DNA from 2 places in the Streptomyces sp. URMC 127 genome. Region 2 is predicted to be linked to the other one. Evidence: riboswitches for the same ligand, from Rfam matches in the RefSeq annotation. Region 2 holds a riboswitch; the other holds the start of a gene.
The links. Region 2 has a riboswitch for S-adenosylmethionine ahead of thrC (threonine synthase). Riboswitches for the same ligand answer to the same signal wherever they lie in the genome.
Positions count from the first base shown of each region.

Region 1: it holds a riboswitch for S-adenosylmethionine, as region 2 does, so the genes downstream of both, ACSNOH_RS08115 (aminotransferase class V-fold PLP-dependent enzyme) here and thrC (threonine synthase) in region 2, are expected to answer to the same signal.

Region 1 is NZ_JBPQTW010000022.1:26,878-38,018, reverse strand. Features, by position in the region: gene ACSNOH_RS08125 (rhomboid family intramembrane serine protease) at 1-620, shown strand, start outside; gene ACSNOH_RS08120 (Lrp/AsnC family transcriptional regulator) at 617-898, shown strand; gene ACSNOH_RS08115 (aminotransferase class V-fold PLP-dependent enzyme) at 1,128-2,486, opposite strand; SAM riboswitch class IV at 2,636-2,752, opposite strand; gene trpD (anthranilate phosphoribosyltransferase) at 2,860-3,924, opposite strand; gene qcrB (cytochrome bc1 complex cytochrome b subunit) at 4,090-5,733, opposite strand; gene qcrA (cytochrome bc1 complex Rieske iron-sulfur subunit) at 5,730-6,785, opposite strand; gene qcrC (cytochrome bc1 complex diheme cytochrome c subunit) at 6,782-7,591, opposite strand; gene ctaE (aa3-type cytochrome oxidase subunit III) at 7,659-8,279, opposite strand; gene ACSNOH_RS08085 (hypothetical protein) at 8,517-8,918, shown strand; gene ACSNOH_RS08080 (Ig-like domain-containing protein) at 8,929-10,176, opposite strand; gene ACSNOH_RS08075 (cytochrome c oxidase subunit 4) at 10,324-10,722, opposite strand; gene ctaD (aa3-type cytochrome oxidase subunit I) at 10,719-11,141, opposite strand, start outside.
Region 2 is NZ_JBPQTW010000026.1:13,076-24,216, forward strand. Features, by position in the region: gene ACSNOH_RS09115 (MurR/RpiR family transcriptional regulator) at 1-110, shown strand, start outside; gene murQ (N-acetylmuramic acid 6-phosphate etherase) at 155-1,156, shown strand; gene ACSNOH_RS09125 (PTS transporter subunit EIIC) at 1,161-2,603, shown strand; gene groL (chaperonin GroEL) at 2,728-4,350, opposite strand; gene ACSNOH_RS09135 (cold-shock protein) at 4,719-4,925, opposite strand; gene ACSNOH_RS09140 (MoaD/ThiS family protein) at 5,349-5,624, opposite strand; gene thrC (threonine synthase) at 5,699-6,982, opposite strand; SAM riboswitch class I at 7,000-7,142, opposite strand; gene ACSNOH_RS09150 (glucosyl-3-phosphoglycerate synthase) at 7,294-8,268, shown strand; gene ACSNOH_RS09155 (alpha,alpha-trehalose-phosphate synthase (UDP-forming)) at 8,310-9,827, shown strand; gene ACSNOH_RS09160 (hypothetical protein) at 10,027-10,914, shown strand; gene otsB (trehalose-phosphatase) at 10,946-11,141, opposite strand, start outside.

The DNA of each region.
Region 1 (11,141 bases), on a different contig from region 2:
TCACGGCCCCGCTGACCGGCGGCAGCGGCAGCGGCCTCCTGGCCGCGCAGGCCGCCTACTTCGAGCGGTGGGGCGTGGTGCCGGAGGAGCTCTGGAACGGGCCCGCGGCGGAGCTGATCACCCCGCTCACCGCGCTCTTCGTGCACGGCAACTGGCTGCATCTGCTCGGGAACATGCTCTTCCTCTACGTCTTCGGCGCGATGGCCGAGGACCGCATGGGCCGGGGGGCCTTCGCCCTCTTCTACCTCGCCGCCGGGGTGCTGGCACTGCTCGGCTACGCCGTCGTGCACGCCGGCTCCGACCGGACGCTCGTCGGCGCCTCCGGGGCGATCTCCGGCGTGCTCGGGGCCTTCCTCTACCTCTTCCCCCGGGCCCGCGTCACCAGTCTCTTCCCGTTCCTCTTCTTCCTGCCGCTGCGCTTCCCGGCCTGGGCCGTGCTGCTCTTCTGGTTCGCCCTGCAGTGGGCCGCCGCCCGCTCGGCGGGCGACCGGCCCGGCGTCGCCTACCTCGCCCACGTCGTGGGCTTCGCCCTCGGCTTCCTGTACGCGTGGGCGAGGTACGGGCGTACGACTAGAGTGAAGCGGGGCTGCCCCCCGACCCCCGATAGGAGCCCGCCGTGATCACTTCGATCGTCCTGATCAAGACCGACGTCGACCGGATCCCCGAGATCGCCGAGCAGATCGCGGCGATCGAGGGCGTGAGCGAGGTGTACTCGGTCACCGGGGCGCACGACCTGATCGCCATGGTCCGGGTGGCCCGCCACGACGATCTGGCCGACGTCATCCCCGGGCGCATCAGCAAGGTGCCGGGGGTTGCGTCGACGGAGACGCACATTGCGTTCCGCACGTATTCGCAGCACGACCTGGAGGCGGCGTTCGCCATCGGCCTCGAAGCGTAGGCCGGGGCCAGGGTTTGTCCGGCACCGCCGGTCAGCCCGGTGGGGGTTGCCCGCCGCTGCGGCGGAGGAGAAGGCCCCGGTCCCACCCTTTCGCCGTTTCCCCCTGCGGGGGGCCGGGGGGCTTGCCCCCCCGTTTCGGGAAGGGGCGGGTCAGGGGAATCACCCCCGCCGCAGCGGCGATCAGCCACAGCGATCGTGACCGGCGGTGCCGGACCGGCGCGGCCCGCCGTCAGGCGACCGGCACACACCGCCCACCCTCCGTCCGGTAGGACCACTTCGCTCCGTCGCGGACGAGCTCACCGACCGCCGTCACGAAGCGCTCGACGTGCTCGTCGGGCGTGCCCGCACCGAAGCTGACCCGGATCGCGTTGAGGGGCGCCCCCTCGTCGGAGCCGCACCCGCCGTCCGCCGAGGACGCACCGCCCACCAGCGTCCGCACCAGCGGATGCGCGCAGAAGAGGCCGTCCCGGACGCCGATCCCGTACTCCGCGGAGAGCGCCGCCGCGAAGTGCGAGCTGTTCCAGCCGTCGACGGTGAACGAGAGCACGCCCACGCTCGGGGCGTCCGGCCCGAACAGCGACAGCACCCGCACCCCCGGCACCGCCGCGAGCCCCTCCCGCACCCGGGCGATGAGCTCCCGCTCCCGCTCGGCGAGCCGGTCGAAGCCCGCCTCGGTGAGCGCCTTGCAGGCGGAGGCGATGGCGTAGGCGCCGATGACGTTGGGCGAGCCGGCCTCGTGCCGGGCGACGCCCTCGTGCCAGTCGACCTCCACCTCGCCGGCGGCGCCCCGGGCGACGCGCCGGCTCGCGCCGCCGCCCGCCAGGTAGGGCTCGGCGTCCCGGAGCCAGTCGGCGCGCCCGGCGAGCACGCCCGCGCCGAAGGGGGCGTACAGCTTGTGCCCGGAGAAGGCGACCCAGTCCGTGTCCAGCTCGGCGATGTCCACCCGCTGGTGGGGCACGAGCTGGGCCGCGTCGACCACGATCCGCGCGCCGTGGGCGTGCGCCGCGGCCGCCAGCTCCCGCACGGGCCACAGTTCGCCGGTCACGTTGGACGCGCCGGTCACGCACACGAGCGCCGTCCCGTAGGGCTCGCGGGCCGCAAGCGCCCGCTCCAGCGTCTCGACCGCCTGCGCCGGGGTGCGCGGGGCGGCCAGGTAGGTCACGGCGACGTCCGCGCGCCGCTCCCAGGGCAGCAGTGCCGCGTGGTGCTCGGTCTCGAAGACGAACACGCGGGTGCCGGCGGGCAGTACGGCGGCGAGCAGGTTGAGGGAGTCGGTGGTCGAGCGGGTGAAGACGACCTGGTCGTCGTCCCGGCAGCCGAGGAACTCCGCGACGTCCGCCCGGCTGTTCTCGAACAGCTCGGTCGACAGCTGCGAGAGGTATCCCGCGCCGCGGTGCACGCTGCCGTAGTAGGGCGCGTACGCCGCCACGTCGTCCCAGACGCGCTGCAGGGCGGGCGCGCTGGCCGCGTAGTCCAGGGCCGCGTAGGTCACCTCTCCCCCGGTGACCAGCGGGACGCGGACATCACACCCCAGAACCGGCAGAGGGGTGCAAACGGGGCGGTCGGTGGCAAGGGTGGGGACGGACATGGCGAACTCCCGTAAGAAGGCAGGCGAATTCCACCGCGCGACGGCGCGGGAAGGGGAAGGAAGGTATGCGGAAAAGGGGCTCTTCGAGCCCTATCGCATTCGCTGAACCACGGAAGGAACTCCCTCGGCAACCAGGATCCCTGGCGAGGGATCCGCGCTTGCCGCAGACCTCGCTGCCTGCGACCTGGTCATCACCCGGGGCACCCCGCCACGGAAGGAGGGTTGCCGGACAGCGGGCCGGGGCCGTGTCGCTGTCACTCGTGACCTTGGCCAGGAGTATGGCACAGCTGATCGCCGTGCGAAAAGGGCGTCCGCATCACGGACGCCCCCTTCCCGCACGGCCTCAGGCGTTACGACCTCAGGCGTTACGACCTCACGCGTTGCTGGCCGCGACCCAGCGTTCGAGCGCCCGCCGCGCCGCACCCGAGTCGACGGACTCGGCGGCCCGCTCCAGGCCCGCGGCGATCTGCTCCGTCAGCGGCGCCTCCGTGGGCGCCAACGCCACCAGCGCCGCCGCGGAGTTGAGGAGCACCGCGTCCCGTACGGGACCGGTCTCGCCGGCCAGCACCCGCCGCGCCACGTCCGCGTTGTACGACGCGTCGGCCCCCCGCAGCGCCTCCACGGGCACCAGGCCGATGCCCACGTCCCGCGGGTCGAAGGCCTCCTCGCGGACCGTGCCGCCGGAGACCACCCACACCCGGGAGGTCGCGGTCGTGGTGAGCTCGTCCAGGCCGTCGTCGCCGCGGAAGACCAGCGCCGAGGAGCCGCGCTCGGCGAGCACCCCGGCGAGGATCGGCGCCATCCGCGGGTCGGCGACGCCGGTCGCCTGCGCCCGCACCTTGGCGGGGTTGGTGAGCGGGCCCAGCACGTTGAAGGTGGTCCGGATGCCCAGCTCGCGCCGCGCCGCGGCCACGTGCCGCAGCGAGGGGTGGAACTTCACGGCGAAGCAGAAGGTGATCCCGGCCTCCTCGGCCACCTCCACGACCCGCCGCGGGGTGAGGTCGAGGTTGACGCCCAGCTTCTCCAGGACGTCCGAGGCCCCGCTGGCGGAGGACGCCGCGCGGTTGCCGTGCTTGACGACCTTCGCGCCGGTGCCGGCCACGACGATCGAGGACATGGTGGAGATGTTGACGGTCTTGGCGCCGTCGCCGCCGGTGCCGACGATGTCCACGCTCGGGCCCGGCACCTCGATCAGCCGGGCGTGCTCGTACATCGCGCGCACCAGGCCGGAGATCTCGGCGACCGTCTCGCCCTTGGCGCGCAGGGAGACCAGGAAGCCCGCGATCTGCGCGTCGGTGGCCTCGCCGCGCATGATCCGGTCCATGGCCCAGGCGGTGTCGTCGGCGGTGAGGTCGCGGCCGGTGAGGAGGGCGTCCAGCAGACCCGGCCAGGAGGGGGCCACCGCGCTGTCGCCGCCTGCCGGGGTCACAACGTTCATGGTCCACGCTCCTGGTGGTCGGTCCGGAGGGCCGGGGTCCTCCCGGGGGCCCTGCCCGCCCAGCCTATCCACCCCGCAGGACAGCGAAGAGCCCCGTCCAGGGCCTGGACGGGGCTCTCGCTGTGGCGATCAGCGATCAGGGTGGATCAGCGGGTGATCCGGAGATCAGTGGTGGCCGTGGCCGCTCGTGATCTCCTCGTACTCCTCGCGGGTGGCCTTGGGGATCTGGGTCCCCTCGCCGTAGAAGCCCTTGGAGAGCTTCACCCGCAGGCGCTGGCCGGCGCCGGCCTTGCGGGCCACGCCGTTCTCGTCGTACTCCGGCTCCAGCTCGAGCGGCCTGGGCTGCTCGTGCGCCGTGAGGGTGTGCAGCTGCTCCTGCGAGAGCGGCTCGTGGACCTCGACGAACTCACCGTGCGGCAGCCGCTTGATGATGCCGGACTCGCGCCCGTGCAGCACCTTGTCGCGGTCGCGGCGCTGCAGGCCCATGCAGATCCGGCGGGTGGCGATGAACGTCAGGACCGGGATCACGAAGAAGCCGATGCGGACGAACCAGGTGATGGCGTTGATCGACAGGTGGAAGTGGGTGGCCCACAGGTCGTTTCCACCACCGACCAGCATCACGAAGTACGCGGCGATCCAGGCGGCACCGAAGGCGGTGCGCGTCGGGGCGTTGCGCGGGCGGTCCAGCAGGTGGTGCTCGCGCTTGTCACCGGTGACCCAGGACTCGATGAACGGCCAGACGGCGATCGCACCGAGCACCAGCGGGAAGATGACCAGCGGGATGAACACGCCCAGGACGAGCGTGTGGCCCCACAGGTTGATCTCCCAGCCCGGCATGACACGGATCAGACCCTCGGCGAAGCCCATGTACCAGTCGGGCTGGGCGCCGGTGGACACCTGGTCCGGGCGGTACGGGCCGATGGCCCAGATCGGGTTGATCGAGGCGATCGCCGCGATGGCCGCGATGATGCCGAAGACCAGGAAGAAGAAGCCACCGGCCTTGGCCATGTAGACCGGCATCAGCGGGAGGCCGACGACGTTCTTGTTGGTCCGGCCCGGGCCGGGGAACTGCGTGTGCTTGTGGTAGATCACGAGGATCAGGTGGGCCACGAGCAGGCCGAGCATGATGCCCGGCAGCAGCAGGACGTGGATGGAGAAGAACCGCGGCACGAAGTCCGAGCCGGGGAACTCGCCGCCGAAGAGGAACATCGAGATGTACGTGCCGACGATCGGCACGGACAGGATCGCGCCCTCCATGAAGCGGACACCGGTGCCGGAGAGCAGGTCGTCCGGGAGCGAGTAACCGGTGAAGCCGGTGAACATGCCGAGGACGAACAGCAGGAAGCCGAACAGCCAGTTGACCTCACGCGGCTTGCGGAACGCGCCGGTGAAGAACACGCGCATCATGTGCACGAACATGCCCGCGAGGAAGATCAGGGCAGCCCAGTGGTGGATCTGCCGGATGAGCAGACCGCCGCGCACGTCGAAGCTGATGTTCAGGGTGGAGGCGAAGGCCTCCGACATCCGCATGCCCTGCATCGGGACGTACGGACCGTGGTAGACGACCTCTTCCATGCTGGGGTGGAAGAACAGCGTCAGGTACACACCCGTGAGGATGATGATGACGAAGCTGTAGAGGCAGACCTCGCCCAGCATGAAGGACCAGTGGTCCGGGAAGATCTTCCGCATGTTGGCCTTGGCCAGGGAGTAGATCCCGAGGCGGCCGTCGGCCCAGTCGGCTACCCGCTCGCCTGCGGGCGCCTTGCGGCGGCCCGGCGCACCGGGCTGGTTGGTGGTCGTAGTGCTCATCCGCGCTCCCAGTAGGCAGGACCGACGGGCTCGGCGAAGTCGCCCATGGCCTCAAGGTAGCCCTTGTCGTTGACCTTGATCCGCAGCTGCGGAAGGGCGTGGCCGGCCGGGCCGAAGATCACGCGTCCGCCGTCGGAAAGGTCGAAGGTGGACTGGTGGCAGGGGCACAGCACGTGGTGCGTCTGCTGCTCGTAGAGGCTGATCGGGCAGCCGACGTGGGTGCAGATCTTGGAGAACGCGACGATGCCGTCGGCCGACCAGTCGAGCTCGCGCTTGTCCTTGATGTTCTCCGGGCGGAGCCGGACGATCATCAGGGCTGCCTTGGCGATCTCCTTCTGGAAGTCGTGGTCCTCCTCCTTCATGCCCTCGGGCATGGCGAAGGTGAGGGAGCCGACCTGGATGTCCTCGGGACGCAGCGGCTGCAGCGTGTTCTGGTTGATCAGCATCTTGCCCTCGGACCAGGCGGTCTTGCGGAGCTTGGTGCCCGGCAGCGGTCCGAGGTCGCGCAGCAGCATCACGCCGGAGAGCGGCACCAGGGCCAGCGCACCGAACATGGTGTTGCGGATCAGCTTGCGGCGGCCGAAGGCCGACTCCTCCGCGCCCTGCTTGAAGTCCGCCAGGACCTTGGCCTTGACGTCGGGCTCGGCGGAGATGGCGTGGCGCTCGTCGGCGACCTCCACGTCGGACATCAGGGTGCGGGCCCAGTGGACCGCGCCCGCGCCGATGCAGAACAGCGCCACCGCCAGGGTGAGCCCCAGCGAGAAGTTCAGGGCGCTGATGTGGCCGATCGGGAACACGTAGATGTTCTTGTCGACCGGCACGCTCACGTAGGAGGCGATGAAGCCGACGGTGGCCAGCATCGAGAGCAGGAACAGGAAGGCGACCACGCGCTCGGAGCGCTTGGCGGCCCGCTCGTCGATGTCCTGGATGCGGGGCTCGTGCGGCGGCAGGCCGGGGTCGGCGAACGGGTCGCCGGCCGTCTTCGTCACGGCACCGCCGTGCGCGTCCTGCGTGCTCGGCAGGTTCTCTTCTGGAATGTCTTGGCTACTCATGACTTCTTGGCCTTAGCGGTGTGGGCCGCGACCCAGATGGCTACTGCGATCAGCGCGCCCAGGCCGAAGATCCAGGCGAACAGACCCTCGCTGACCGGGCCGAGCCCGCCCAGCTCCAGGCCGCCCGGGCTCTCCGACTTGCTGCTGTTGACCGTGTCGAGGTACGCGATGATGTCCTTCTTGTTCTTCTCCGACATCGTCGTGTCGGGGAAGGAAGGCATGTTCTGCGGGCCGGTCTGCATGGCCTCGTAGATGTGCTTGGGGTTGACGTCCTCAAGCGTGGGGGCGAACTTGCCGTTGGAGAGCGCGCCGCCCTTACCGGTGAAGTTGTGGCACTGGGCGCAGTTGGTGCGGAAGAGCTCCCCGCCCTTGGCGATGTCCGCGCCGTCCGGGCTGTACTGATCCTTGGTCGGGACCGAGGGGCCGGCGCCCAGCGAGGCGATGTACGCGGCGAGCTGGTCGATCTCGGCCTGCGAGTAGATCGCCTTCTTGCGGGGGGCCTGGGCACCCTGCTGCTGGAGCGGCATGCGGCCGGTGGCGACCTGGAAGTCGACGGCCGCGGCGCCCACGCCGACGAGGCTCGGGCCGTCGGTGGTGCCCTGACCGCCGGTGCCGTGGCAGCTTGCGCAGCCCACGGAATAGAGCTTCTTGCCCTCCTCGATGGCGAGGGACTGGGCGGTTTCATCGGCCTTGGCCGTGTCCGCCGGCGCGAACGCGGCGTACAGCCCCCCAGTGACCGCCAGCGCGAAGAGTAGGACGACGACCGCCGCCAGCGGATGGCGTCGTCGTGCGGAGAGCTTTTTCACGGATTACCCCGGTGTCAGGATCTTCTGCGTCGATCTGGACTGTTGGTCCGGTGCGGGACGGGACCGATTACTTGATCAAGTAGATCGTGGCGAAGAGGCCGATCCACACCACGTCGACGAAGTGCCAGTAGTAGGACACGACGATGGCCGCCGTCGCCTGGTGGTGGGTGAACCTCTTGGCCGCGTACGTCCTGCCCAGAACCAGCAGGAAGGCGATCAGACCGCCCGTCACGTGCAGGCCGTGGAAGCCGGTCGTCAGGTAGAACACCGAGCCGTACGGGTCGGAGGAGAGCGAGAGCCCGTCCTTCTTCACGAGGTCGGTGTACTCGAAGACCTGGCCGCCGATGAAGATGGCACCCATCACGAAGGTGATCACGAACCACGTGCGCAGCTTCTTCACGTCGCCGCGCTCGGCGGCGAAGACGCCGAGCTGGCAGGTGAGGGAGGAGAGCACCAGGATCGTGGTGTTCGTCGCCGAGAACGGAAGGTTCAGCGCGGACGCCTTTTCCGACCAGAACTCGGTGCCGCTCACCGATCGCAGGGTGAAGTACATCGCGAAGAGGGCCGCGAAGAACATCAGCTCGGAACTCAACCAGATGATGGTTCCGACGCTGGTGAGGTTCGGTCGATTGACCGACGGGTGTGCGTGCCCGGTATCTGTTGCTGTTGCAGTCGCCACGACCGACATTATGTCGGTCGCTTATCTCGTGCTCACTCCGGGGGGTGCCGTTCGGTGTGTCAAGAGCATGTGCGCTGCTCGTACGGCCCAGTGCGGGGGTCCCCCAAAGGGGGGAACCGGACGTTCCGGGGTGCCCGGCGGCCCTGACGGGCCCTCCTCCGGAAGGGTGTTCGCGGAGTAGAGTCCGGCCATCGATCAGCTCCACGTCAGATCCACAGCTGTGCCGAACACAAGCCTGGAGGAACGATGCAGCCGACGGCCACCGTGCTGGTCTACAGCGACAACGCGGACACCCGCGAGCAGGTCCGGCTGGCCGCCGGACGCAGGCCCGCCGCCGACGTGCCGCCGGTCGTGTACGTGGAGTGCGCGACGCTCCCGGGCGTGCTCACGGCCCTGGAGGAGCACCACGTGGACGTGTGCGTGCTGGACGGCGAGACGGCGCCCGCGGGCGGCATGGGGGTGTGCCGGCAGCTGAAGGACGAGGTGTTCCGCTGCCCGCCCGTGCTGCTGCTGATGGGCCGCCCGCAGGACGCCTGGCTGGCCACCTGGAGCCGGGCGGACGCGGCCGTGACGCATCCGCTGGACCCGGGCGTGTTCGCCGAGGCGCTGGCGGGCCTGCTGCGCAGCCGGAAGGCCGTGGACGCCTGAGGGGCGGCCGCTAGAGCTCGGGGCGCAGGCGGGCGGCGTCGGCGGGGCCGCTCCCCTGCTTCTTGCCCCCGACGAGTGCACTGCCCTTGCGCCATTCGTCCCAGTCCATGTTCCAGTCGCCGAAGCCGTTGTCGAAGGGCGTCATGGTGGCGCCCGCGCTGCCCACGACCTTGACGATGTCGCCGACGTGGACGGTGTCGAAGAACCACTTGGCGTTGGCGGTGCTCATGCCCGTGCAGCCGTGGCTGACGTTCTCCCAGCCCTGGGAGCCCTCGGACCAGGGGGCGGCGTGCACGTACTCGCCGCTCCAGGTGACCCGGGTGGCCCAGTAGACGGGCAGGTCGTAGGAGTCCGCGCTGCCCTCGGCGATGCCGATGCTGGTGCCGCGCATGCGTACGAAGGATTCCCGGCCCAGGATCACCTTGACCCCGTTGCGGGTGGCGTAGCCGGGTTTGCCGGTGGTCACCGGGATGGAGCGGATCTCCTTGCCGTTGCGCAGCACGGTCATGCTGTGGGCGCCGGCGTCGGTGACGGCCTCGATGCGGTCGCCGGTGGTGATCCGGACAGGCTTGGAGGGCCCTCCGTAGAGGCCTCCGCCGACCTTGATCCCGTCGAGGGTCGCGTGCACCTCGACGGTTGCGTTGGCCGGCCAGTACTCCTTGGGCCGGTAGTGCAGGGTGCGGTTGTCCACCCAGTGCCAGGCGCCCTCGACGGTGGGCTGCGACTCGACCCTGAGCGTGCGTTCGACGACGGCGCGGGCGGCCGGGTCCTGGACGGGGGTGCTCAGCTCGGCGGTGATGGGCTGTCCCACCCCGTAGGTGCCGCTCTGCGGGCCGAAGCTGACGCGCAGGAGGCGGTCCGCCGGGTTGGTGTCGAAGCCGATCGTGCGGCGCCCCTGGGCGCCGTTCTCGTCCTCGGTGGTGACGCGGACGGTGTAGTGGGCGCCGGCGGCCAGGGCGCCGGTGCTGTGCCAGCGGGAGCCGTCGGCGGAGAGCTCGCCCTTGACGTAGCGGCCGGCGGCGTCCGTGGCGGTGACGTCGGTGATCCGGTCGTCGCCCCTGGCCGTCACCTCCAGCGGCTTGCTGGGGTCCGCCTTCTGCCCGTCGCGTGCGCCGGCGATCTCCACCTGGCCACTGGCGTCGTAGGGCTTGTCGGCCAGCGGGTTGGACGAGCCGCCGCAGGCGGTGACCCCCACCGCCAGCGCGGTCAGCAGCACGGCGCCGCAGAGCGCCAAGCGGTGTCGAGGTGACTGGGTCATGCTCAACACCGTAGGGACGTCCGGGGGATACGGCCTGCCGGGTGACTGCAAACGGGTGGTTGTGCGCCCGGGCGGCCCCGGACACGCGCCGGGCCCCGCACACCGGTGAGGTGTGCGGGGCCCGTACGTACGGCCTGCTGCGGGCCGTTACTGGTTCTGGTTCTCGCCGCGGTAGAACTCGAACACCCAGCCGAAGAGACCGACCATGATGATCGGGGCCGAGAAGTACATCAGCCACCAGCCGAAGCAAATGCTCATGAAGGCGAGGGCGCCACCGACCGCCAGGGAGAGCGGCTGCCAGCTGTGCGGGGCGAAGAAGCCCAGCTCGCCGGCGTCGTCGGCGACGTCCGCCTCCTTGTTGTCACCGGCACCGGTGTCCACCCGGCGCGCGGTGAACGCCAGGTAGTAGCCGACCATGATGCACAGGCCGAAGGCCAGGAAGAGCGCCGTCGTGCCGGCCGGCTCCTTCGACCACACGCCATAGACGCACGCCATGGCGAGGATGAAGACGGAGAGCCAGATGAACATCTTGCCCTGGATCTTCACTTGCCGGCCTCCTTGCCACCCGCGAGGGCCTTCTCAGCCGCGAGGTTCTCTTCGAGCTCCAGGGCCGCGATCTCCGGGTGGTGCAGGTCGAACGCCGGGGATTCGGAGCGGATGCGCGGCAGCGTGAGGAAGTTGTGCCGCGGCGGCGGGCAGGACGTGGCCCACTCCAGCGAGCGGCCGTAGCCCCACGGGTCGTCGACCTCGACCTTCTTGCCGTACTTGGCGGTCTTCCAGACGTTGTACATGAACGGCAGGATCGACAGGCCCAGCAGGAAGGAGCTGATGGTCGAGATGGTGTTCAGCGTGGTGAAGCCGTCGGCGGCCAGGTAGTCGGCGTAGCGGCGGGGCATGCCCTCGGCGCCGAGCCAGTGCTGCACCAGGAACGTGCCGTGGAAGCCCACGAACAGCGTCCAGAAGGT
Region 2 (11,141 bases):
ACTGCCTGTTCATAGGCGTCGCCCAGCGGACGTACGAGACCGCGGCGCCGGCCCTGTCGGCCTCGTACGAAGCGCTCGCCCACCGACACGCCCCGCGCTCCCCGCGCTGACCGAAGCCGGCCCGCCCGGCCCGCACGGAAAGAGCCGTCCGCCCATGGCCCCTTCAGCGTCGTCATCCGCATCAGCCGCGCCGTCCGGCCCCTCCAGCCCCTCCGCCCCCTCCGGCGCACCGCAAGCACCCCGCGCCCTCCGCGACGAACTCGCCGCGCTCACCACCGAGGCGTTCCGGCCCGAGCTCGCCGACATCGACCGGCTGCCCACCCTCGACATCGCGCGGATCATGAACGGCGAGGACGCCGGCGTGGCCGCCGCCGTCGCCGGGCGGCTGCCCGAGATCGCCGCGGCCGTCGACGCGACGGCCGCCCGGATGGCCCGCGGCGGGCGGCTCGTCTACGCGGGCGCGGGCACCGCCGGCCGCCTCGGAGTGCTCGACGCGAGCGAGTGCCCGCCCACCTTCAACACCGACCCCTCGCAGGTCACGGGCGTGATCGCGGGCGGCGCCGCGGCGCTCGTCACCGCCGTCGAGGGTGCCGAGGACAGCAGGGAGCTGGCCGCGGGCGATCTGGCCGCACTCGGCATCGGCCCGGCCGACACCGTCGTCGGCGTCTCCGCCTCCGGCCGCACCCCGTACGCCGTCGGGGCCGTCGAACACGCCCGCGCGGCCGGGGCGCTGACCATCGGCCTGGCCTGCAACGCCGGTTCGGAGCTGGGCCGGGCCGCCGAGCACGCCATCGAGGTCGTCACCGGGCCCGAGCTGCTCACGGGCTCCACCCGGCTGAAGGCCGGCACCGCCCAGAAGCTCGTCCTCAACATGCTCTCGACGATCACCATGATCCGGCTCGGCAAGACGTACGGGAACCTGATGGTGGACGTGCGGGCCTCCAACGACAAGCTGCGCGCCCGCTCCCGGCACATCGTCGCCCTCGCCACCGGCGCCTCGGAGCGGGAGATAGAGGACGCCCTGACGGAGACCGGCGGCGAGGTGAAGAACGCGATCCTCGTGGTCCTGGGCGGCGTCGACGGCCGCACGGCCACCCGTCTGCTCACCGAGTCCGGCGGCCACCTGCGCACGGCGCTCCGCGCGGCGGGGGGCTAGCGCCGTGGCCCCGGTCGACGACCCGCCGGGGGCGCGGGAGGGGGGCCGCGACACCACCGCGGCCGCCCTCCTCCCCCTCCTCGGCGGCGCCGGCAACCTCACGTCCGTCACGAACTGCATGACGCGCCTGCGCGTAACCGTCCTGGACCCCTCGGCCGTCCGCCGCACCGAACTGCGCGCCCTGCCGGGGGTCCTGGGCGTGGTGGAGGACGGCCCGGCGCTGCAGATCGTCCTCGGTCCGGGCGCGGTGGCCAAGGTCGCGCCGGAGCTCGCGCGGCACCTGGAGCCCGTCACCGCACAGGCGCTGGCCGAGCGCGGCGCGGCCATCCGGGCCGGGCACAGGGCCCGCAACGCGACGCCGGTGAAGCGGTTCCTGCGCCGGATCGCGCAGATCTTCGTGCCGCTGATCCCGGCCCTGATCGGCTGCGGCGTCGTGGCGGGCCTGGCCGGCCTGCTCGCCAACCTGCACCGGCTGCCCGCGCTCGCCGCCGCCCTGGCGGCCTGCGCGTCGGGCTTCATGTCGCTCATCGCCGTCTTCGTCGGCTACAACACGGCCAAGGAGTTCGGCGGCACCCCGGTCCTGGGCGGGGCCGTCGCGGCGGTCATCGTCTTCCCGGGCGTGGAGCGGGTGAGCGCGTTCGGCGAGCGGCTCCACCCCGGCCAGGGCGGGGTGCTCGGGGCGCTGGCCGCGGCCCTGCTCGCCGCGCACGTCGAACGCTGGTGCCGGGCCCGGGTCCCCGAGGCCCTGGACGTGCTGCTCACCCCGGCGGTGACGGTCCTGGTGGCGGGCCTGGCCACGCTCTACGGGCTGATGTACGCGGCGGGCGCGGCCGCCGGCGCCGTCGGCGGCTTCACCGACCGGCTGCTGGCGAACGGCGGCGCGGCGGCCGGTTTCGTCCTGGGCGGCCTGTTCCTGCCCCTGGTGATGCTGGGCCTGCACCAGGCCCTCATCCCCGTCCACGCGACGCTCATCGAGCAGCAGGGCCACACGGTCCTCCTGCCGATCCTCGCGATGGCGGGCGCGGGCCAGGTGGGCGCGGCCCTCGCGGTCTACGCGCGGCTGCCGCGCAACGGCTCGGTGCGCAGGACGGTCCGCTCCGCCCTCCCGGCCGCCCTCCTGGGCATCGGCGAGCCCCTGATCTACGGCGTCTCGCTCCCCCTGGGCCGTCCGTTCGTCACGGCGTGTGCGGGCGGGGCGTTCGGCGGGGGCTTCGTGGGGCTGCTGGGCCAGCTCGGCGACCCGGTCGGCTCGACCGCGATCGGCCCGTCGGGCTGGGCCCTCTTCCCGCTGCTGAGCGGCAGCCACGGCCTCGTCCGGGCGGTGGCCGTCTACGGGGCGGGGCTGCTGACCGGCTACGCGGCGGGGTTCGTGCTGACGTACGCGTTCGGGCTGAGCCGTGCGTCGCTGCGCGAGCTGAACGCCGAACGGGGCGCCCCGGGCGCCTGAAACGGCCCGAGGGCGGCACCCCCTCTTCAGGGGGCGCCGCCCTCGGACACGTACTGCTCGGTGCTGCTCAGTGCTGGTGGTCAATACCACTCAGCACTGCTCAGGACAGCTGATCCGGTGCGGATCAGAAGTCCATGTCACCGCCCGGCATGCCGCCCGGAGCGGCCGCGGCGGCCTTCTCCGGCTTGTCGGCGATGACGGCCTCGGTGGTCAGGAACAGCGCGGCGATGGACGCGGCGTTCTGCAGCGCGGAGCGCGTGACCTTGGCCGGGTCGATGATGCCCTCGGCGATCATGTCGACGTACTCGCCGGTCGCGGCGTTCAGACCGTGGCCCGGGGTCAGGTTGCGCACCTTCTCCACGATGACGCCGCCCTCGAGGCCGGCGTTGACCGAGATCTGCTTGAGCGGGGCCTCCAGGGCCAGCTTGACGGCGGCGGCACCGGTGGCCTCGTCGCCCTCGAGCTCCAGCTTCTCGAAGACCGCGGAGGCCTGCAGCAGGGCCACGCCACCACCGGCGACGATGCCCTCCTCGACGGCGGCCTTGGCGTTGCGGACGGCGTCCTCGATGCGGTGCTTGCGCTCCTTGAGCTCCACCTCGGTGGCGGCACCGGCCTTGATGACGGCCACGCCGCCGGCCAGCTTCGCCAGACGCTCCTGCAGCTTCTCGCGGTCGTAGTCGGAGTCGCTGTTCTCGATCTCGGCGCGGATCTGGTTGACGCGGCCCTGGACCTGCTCGCTGTCACCGGCACCGTCGACGATGGTCGTCTCGTCCTTGGTGATGACGACCTTGCGGGCGCGGCCGAGCAGGTCGAGACCGGCGTTCTCCAGCTTGAGGCCGACCTCCTCGGAGATGACCGTGCCGCCCGTGAGGATGGCGATGTCGCCGAGCATGGCCTTGCGGCGGTCGCCGAAGCCCGGGGCCTTGACGGCGACGGACTTGAAGGTGCCGCGGATCTTGTTGACGACCAGGGTCGACAGGGCCTCGCCCTCGACGTCCTCGGCGATGATCAGCAGCGGCTTGCCGGACTGCATGACCTTCTCGAGGAGCGGCAGCAGGTCCTTGACCGAGCCGACCTTCGAGTTGACGATCAGGATGTACGGGTCCTCGAGGGAGGCCTCCATACGCTCCATGTCGGTGGCGAAGTACGCCGAGATGTAGCCCTTGTCGAAGCGCATACCCTCGGTGAGCTCCAGCTCCAGACCGAAGGTCTGGGACTCCTCGACGGTGATGACGCCTTCCTTGCCGACCTTGTCCATGGCCTCGGCGATGAGCTCGCCGATCTGGGTGTCGGCGGCGGAGATGGAGGCGGTGGAGGCGATCTGCTCCTTGGTCTCCACGTCCTTGGCCTGCTCGAGCAGGGCGGCGGAGACGGCCTCGACGGCCTTCTCGATGCCGCGCTTCAGGGCCATCGGGTTGGCGCCGGCGGCCACGTTGCGCAGACCCTCGCGGACGAGCGCCTGGGCGAGGACGGTCGCGGTCGTCGTGCCGTCACCGGCGACGTCGTCCGTCTTCTTCGCGACCTCCTTGACCAGCTCGGCGCCGATCTTCTCGTACGGGTCCTCGAGCTCGATCTCCTTGGCGATGGAGACACCATCGTTGGTGATCGTGGGGGCGCCCCACTTCTTCTCGAGGACGACGTTCCGGCCCTTGGGGCCGAGGGTGACCTTGACGGCGTCGGCGAGCTGGTTCATCCCGCGCTCGAGACCGCGCCGTGCCTCCTCGTCGAACGCGATGATCTTGGCCATGTGAAGTGGTCCTCCCAGGACGGGGTGGAGACTGCTCCGGACCGCGCTGGCGCCCGCGACGGACGGCCTGCGTGCCCGGGCGGTTCCTTGCCCCGCCCGGACCGCCGACCTCACCGACGGTCCAAATCTGTCACTCTCACTCGGAGAGTGCTAAGCCCAATGATTAGCACTCGACCAGGGAGAGTGCAAGCGCCTCGGGGAGACGGTCACGCCCACGGGGACCGGGAAGCCGGGAAACCGCGGCGGCAGGGAGCCCCGGGCAGCAGCCGTACCCACTCCGCCCGCCCCGCACACGCGCGAGGGGCCCGCACCTCGATGAGGTGCGGACCCCTCCGCAAACCGAGCGAGCCGGTGGTCGATGCGCCGCGTCAGACCGCCTGCAGCTTCACCATGTCCGCCTGCGGCCCCTTCTGGCCCTGCGAGATCTCGAACTCGACCCGCTGACCCTCCTCGAGGGTGCGGTAGCCGTCCATCTGAATCGCGCTGTAGTGGACGAACACATCCGCACCACCGTCGACCGCGATGAAGCCGTAGCCCTTCTCCGCGTTGAACCACTTGACGGTGCCCTGAGCCATGCCTAACTCCCCTATTACTGGCCCTTGCACAGGACCGCACTTCGCGGACCCGGGTCAGACCTCACCCCTGGCAGCCCAGTGGGTGTGCGCCGGAACGCGTCGACCGCGGCTGAATGTATCTGCACGGATGCCGTCTGCAACAGGTCACTCGGACGAGAATTCCGGGCGTGGCCGATCGAGAAAATCGCCCGAACTCCGGGTATTTCGGGGCAAGTCGGGCCGGGAAAAACACAACCAACCCGGCATTTCGTGCACACACTTCGCGCACAACTTGACGGGTTCTCATATGCGTTCGGCACTGACGCCGGGCGGGGATCGCCCCAACTGTATCGCGCTCAACAGCCGGAATCGCCCCGTCCGCTACTGCGGCCGGGGCGATTCCGGGAAGGAGGTGCGGCAATAACGGAGGAACCCTGTGAAACCTCAGCCGCCGGCGACGGCCGGGATCACGGAGACGGAGGAGCCGTCGGGGGTGGGCGTCTGCAGCCCCTGTTCGAAGCGGACGTCGTCGTCGTTGACGTAGACGTTCACGAACCGGCGCAGCTTGCCGTTGTCGTCGAGGACGCGGGCGGCGATGCCGGTGTGGCGGCCCTCAAGATCAGCGATGACCTCGGAGAGGGTCGCACCCTGGGCGGACACTTCGGCCTTACCGCCGGTGTAGGTGCGCAGGATGGTAGGAATACGAACGGTAACGCTCACGGGAAAGCCTCCAGAGAGTTGTGGGCAGTCGTGCCGCTGGGGCGGCACGGGTGGGCACAACCGGCCCGCAGATGTCAGACGGCAGCAAGCCCCGCGGCGCGGAACGCCTCCAACGACGGCCGGATCGTCGCGGTCGGCCCCGCCGCAACGGCGTCGAGCGTCTTGAGCCCGTCTCCGGTGTTGAGCACGACGGTCGTGAGCGACGGATCGAGCAGACCGCTCTCGATCAGCTTCCGCGTCACCCCGACCGTCACCCCACCCGCCGTCTCCGCGAAGATCCCCTCCGTCCGCGCGAGCAACCGGATCGCCTCGACGATCTCCTCGTCCGTGACGTCCTCCACCGCCCCGCCCGTCCGCCGCGCGATGTCCAGCACGTACGGCCCGTCCGCCGGGTTGCCGATGGCGAGCGACTTGGCGATCGTGTCCGGCTTTACCGGCCGCACCACGTCGTGCCCCTCCTTGTACGCGCGGGAGACCGGCGAGCACCCTTCCGCCTGCGCCCCGAAGATCTTGTACGGCCGGTCCTCGACCAGCCCGAGGGCGATGAGCTCCTTCAGCCCCTTGTCGATCTTCGTGAGCTGGGAGCCGGAGGCGATCGGCACCACGATCTGGTCCGGCAGCCGCCACCCGAGCTGCTCGCAGATCTCGTAGGCGAGCGTCTTGGAGCCCTCGCCGTAGTACGGCCGGAGGTTGACGTTGACGAAGCCCCAGCCCTCGCCCAGCGGATCGCCGATCAGCTCGCTGCAGAAGCGGTTGACGTCGTCGTACGTGCCTTCGATGCCGACGAGGTCGCCGCCGTACACCGCGGCCATGACGACCTTCCCGGCCTCCAGGTCGTGCGGGATGAACACGCAGGACTTGAAGCCGGCCCGGGCGGCCGCGGCCCCGACGGCCCCGGCGAGGTTGCCGGTCGACGAGCAGGACAGCGTCGTGAAGCCGAAGGCGCGGGCGGCCTCGACGGCGATCGCGACCACCCGGTCCTTGAAGGAGTGCGTCGGGTTGCCGGAGTCGTCCTTGACGTACAGGCCGCCGGTCACGCCGAGTCCGCGGGCGAGGTTGTCCGCCTGGACGAGCTTGGTGAAGCCGGGGTTGAGATTCGGCTTGGCGGCGACGCCGGCGGGTACGGGCAGCAGCGGGGCGTACCGCCAGATGTTCGCGGGGCCGGCCTCGATCCGCTGCCGCAGGGCCTCGGGGTCGCCTGCCGGCAGGTCGTAGGCGACTTCGAGCGGGCCGAAGCACAGGGCGCAGGCGAAGACGGGTCCGAGGGGGAAGCGCTCCCCGCACTCGCGGCAGGACAGCGCGGCGGCGGGTCCGAGGTCCACAGAAGTGGTAGAGGGTTCAACAGACTGCACAGCCATGGAGGCGAGGCCCTTTCTCCTCATCTTCCTCGCGGCGGACGTCGCCGCGAGACGGAATTGGCACCTTCCCCGCCGGGAGCCTCGCGTCGGATGACCGAGACCGGCTGGAGGGTTGCCGGGGCTTCAACGGGCCGTGTCCCTCTGCCCCTCTGGATGAGCGGTATGGCGCTGGGCGGGGCCCAGGCGTTTGTGGCACGCGGCGACCCCGACATACGACGGCGGTCCGCGTTGTTCAAGACTGTAACGGAAGCGACGGTCCGTTGAGAGGGCCGTCCGCACCGCGAGATGCGTCACAACGAGGAGTCGTACACGTGCTGGAAGAGGTGGAGCGCTGGCTGGCCGAGCGGTCCTGGTCCGCTGCTGATCGTCCGCTCGACGTGCTTCTGGCTGCCAAACGGGAATCCGGTACCACGGTGAGCGTCGTCCTCCCCGCGCTGAACGAGGAGGCGACGGTGGGCGCGATCGTGGCGGTGATCCGCCGCGAGCTGATGTCGGACGCGGTGCCGCTGGTGGACGAGCTGGTGGTCGTGGACTCCGGCTCCACCGACCGCACGTCCGAGGTGGCCGCGGCGGCCGGGGCCCGGGTGGTGCACCGCGACGAGCTGCTGCCCGCCCTGCCCGCCCTGCCCGGCAAGGGCGAGGTCCTCTGGCGCTCGCTGCTGGCGACGACCGGCGACATCGTGTGCTTCGTGGACGCCGACCTGCGCGAGTTCTCGGCGGGCTTCGTCTCGGGGATCGTGGGCCCGCTGCTGACCGATCCGGGCGTGCAGTTCGTCAAGGCGATGTACGACCGGCCGCTGGGCGCCGAGTTCGACGTGCCCGGCTCCGCCGGGACCGCCGGGCAGGGCGGCCGGGTCACCGAGCTCGTGGCCCGGCCCCTGCTGAACCTGCACTGGCCGCAGCTGGCCGGCTTCGTCCAGCCGCTGGGCGGCGAGTACGCGGCCCGCCGGTCGCTGCTCGAACAACTGCCGTTCCCCGTCGGCTACGGCGTGGAACTGGGCCTTCTGGTGGACGCGCTGCACACGGTGGGGCTGGACGCCCTGGCCCAGGTGGACGTGGGCGTGCGCAAGCACCGCCACCAGGACGGGCAGGCGCTCGGCCGGATGGCCGCCGCGATCTACCGCACCGCCCAGCTCCGGCTGGCCCGCGGGCACCTGGTGCGGCCTGCGCTCACGCAGTTCGAACGGACCCCGGAAGGCTTCGCTCCGAGGACGTACGCGGTGGACACGGAGGAGCGGCCGCCGATGGCCGGAATACCCGAGTACGCGAAGCGGCACGCCGCGTAAGCGTACGTTTGAGCGGTTCCCCCCGGGGCAAGGCTGGCCACATGGTCGCTGAGCACGTGCCCCCCACATCGATCGCCGACACATCGATCACCGACGCATCGATCACCGGCGCTCCGGCCGCCGGCGCTCCGATCGTGGTCGCCTCCAACCGCGGCCCGGTCTCGTACCGGCGCGGACCGGACGGCGGCCTCGTGGCCGGGCGGGGCGGCGGCGGGCTGGTCTCCGGGCTCAGCTCGATAGAGCGCGGGGCCGGGGCCGTGTGGGTGTGCGCGGCGCTCGGCGAGGGCGACCGCGAGGCGGCCCGCGCCGCCGGCCGCAGACTCGACCCGGGCGACACCGGCGGGCACCGCGTGCGGATGCTGGACATCCCGGCCGGGACGTTCGCCGACGCGTACAACGGCATCGCCAATTCGGTGCTGTGGTTCCTGCACCACATGCTCTACCAGACGCCCCTGGAGCCCGTGTTCGACAAGGCGTTCCGGGAGCAGTGGACCGCCTACGAGGCGTACAACTCCGCCTTCGCCGACGCCGTCGCCGAGGAGGCCGCGGAGGGCGCCGCGGTGCTCGTGCAGGACTACCACCTCTCGCTCGTGCCGGGCCTGCTCCGGGCGCGCCGCCCCGACCTGCGCATCGGCCACTTCTCGCACACCCCGTGGGCCCCGCCGGACTACTTCCGGGTGCTGCCGGACGACGTGGCCGGGCAGCTGCTGCGCGGCCTGCTCGGGGGCGACCGGGCCGCCTTCCTGACCCCGCGCTGGGCGGAGGCCTTCGCCGCGTGCTGCGCGGACGTGCTGGGCGCGGAGGTCGCCCGGGACGGCGAGGGGCGGGCGGCGGAGGTGCGGTTCGAGGGCCGGGTGACGCGGCTGGGCGTGCACGGCCTCGGCGCCGACGGGGACTTCCTGCGCGAGCGGGCGCACCGGCCGGACGTCGAGGAGCGCATGGCGGCGCTGCGGGCGCAGATCGGCCCGGAGCGCAGGGCGATCGTGCGCGTGGACCGCACGGAGCTGTCGAAGAACATCGTGCGGGGCCTGCACGCCTACCGGCGGCTGCTGGAGGACCGCCCGCAGTGGCGCGGCAGGGTGGTGCACGTCGCGTTCGCCTATCCGTCGCGGCAGGACCTCGCGGTCTACCGCGACTACACCGCCGAAGTGGAGCGGGTCGCCCGCGAGATCAACTCCGCGTTCGGCACGGAGGGCTGGGAGCCGGTCGCCCTGCACGTGAAGGACGATTTCGCGCGCTCGCTGGCCGCGTACCGGCTCGCGGACGTGGCCCTGGTGAACCCGATCCGCGACGGGATGAACCTGGTGGCCAAGGAGGTGCCGGTGGTCTCCGACCACGGCTGCGCGCTGGTGCTGTCGCGGGAGGCGGGCGCGGCGGCCGAGCTGGGCGACGAGGCGATCCTGGTCAACCCCTACGACGTGGAGGCCACGGCCCGCGCGCTGCACCTGGCGCTGCTGATGGATCCCGGGGAGCGGGCGGAGCGCACGAAGCGGCTGGCCGCGGCGGCCACGGCACTGCCGCCGGCGCGGTGGTTCACGGACCAACTGCGGGCGCTGTAGTGCTGTGGGGACGTAGGGCTGTCGTGCCGTAGCGCTGCAGGGCCCTAGCGCTGCAGCCTCCCCGGGCCTCCCGGCTTTTGCGCACCGGCCCCCCGGTTTCCGCGCCGGAGCCCGGAGCGCGCTCCCCCGGCCGCGGTCCGAGCGGCCGGCGCTTCGGCGCCCCGGGCTGCCCGCATCCGGGCATGGGTAGCCACGATCCATGTCAAATGTCCCGCGCTGGGCCGTACTTGCCGCGGCGTGCGCCGCTGTCGTGGCCGCGGTCGGCGGCTGCTCCTCGGACTCCTCCAAGACCACCGACGCCAAGAAGCCGGCATCCTCCACCCCGCCGGGAGGCGCCTCGTCGCCCGGGGGCGGGCCCTCCGGCGCGTCCTCGGGCGGGCCCTCCGGCAGCCCTTCCGGCGACTCTTCCGGTGCACCGGCGGGCAAACCGTCCGGTACGCCGCCGGGCAAGCCCTCCGGTACGGCGCCTGCCGGTACGCCGTCCGGCACGCCGCCCTCCGGCTCTCCCGCTCCCGCGGACGGCTCGATACCCGTCGGCCCCGGGCCGCAGCCGTCCTACACCGTCCAGAAGCAGCCCGCCGCCGGCAGCTGCCACTACCGCTTCACCCCGGCCAAGGAGCCCCTCCCCGATCCCGCGTGCACGCCCGGCGCGACCAACCCGAAGGTCACCCAGGCCACGCTCAAGACGACGATCTGCCGCAGCGGCTACACCGCCGGCATCCGCCCGCCCACGAACATCACCAGCCGCGAGAAGACCGCCAACGCCGCCTCGTACGGCTACACCGGGTCGCTGCGCGACGCCGAGTACGACCACCTGATCAGCCTGCAGCTGGGCGGCGATCCCAACGACGCGCGCAACCTGTGGGTGGAGCCGCCCTCGCCCGGCCACAAGGAGGGCAAGGGGCCCAACAACCCCAAGGACGTGGTGGAGACCAAGCTGAAGAACGCCATCTGCAACGGCAGGACCGAGCTGGTCAAGGCGCAGCGGGCCATCGTGCGCGACTGGACGACGGCGCTGGACGCCGTCGGCGTCACGGACAAGGGGGCGAAGGGCGAGACGGCGAGCGACCCGGACGACAACGCCTGACCGGCGCGGGCGGCACGAGCACCAGAAGGGGTCAGGCGCCGCCGAGGTGCCCGGCCAGGGCGGTCAGCAGCTCCACGACGCCCTCCGGCCCGTCGACCACGAGGTCCGCGCGGTCGGCGAGCTCGGTGACCTCGGCGCTCCCGCTGCACACCAGCAACCCCGGCAGCCCCTCGGAGCGCAGTTTCTCCACTGCGGCGAAGGCCGCGAGGTCGCCGAGGTCGTCACCC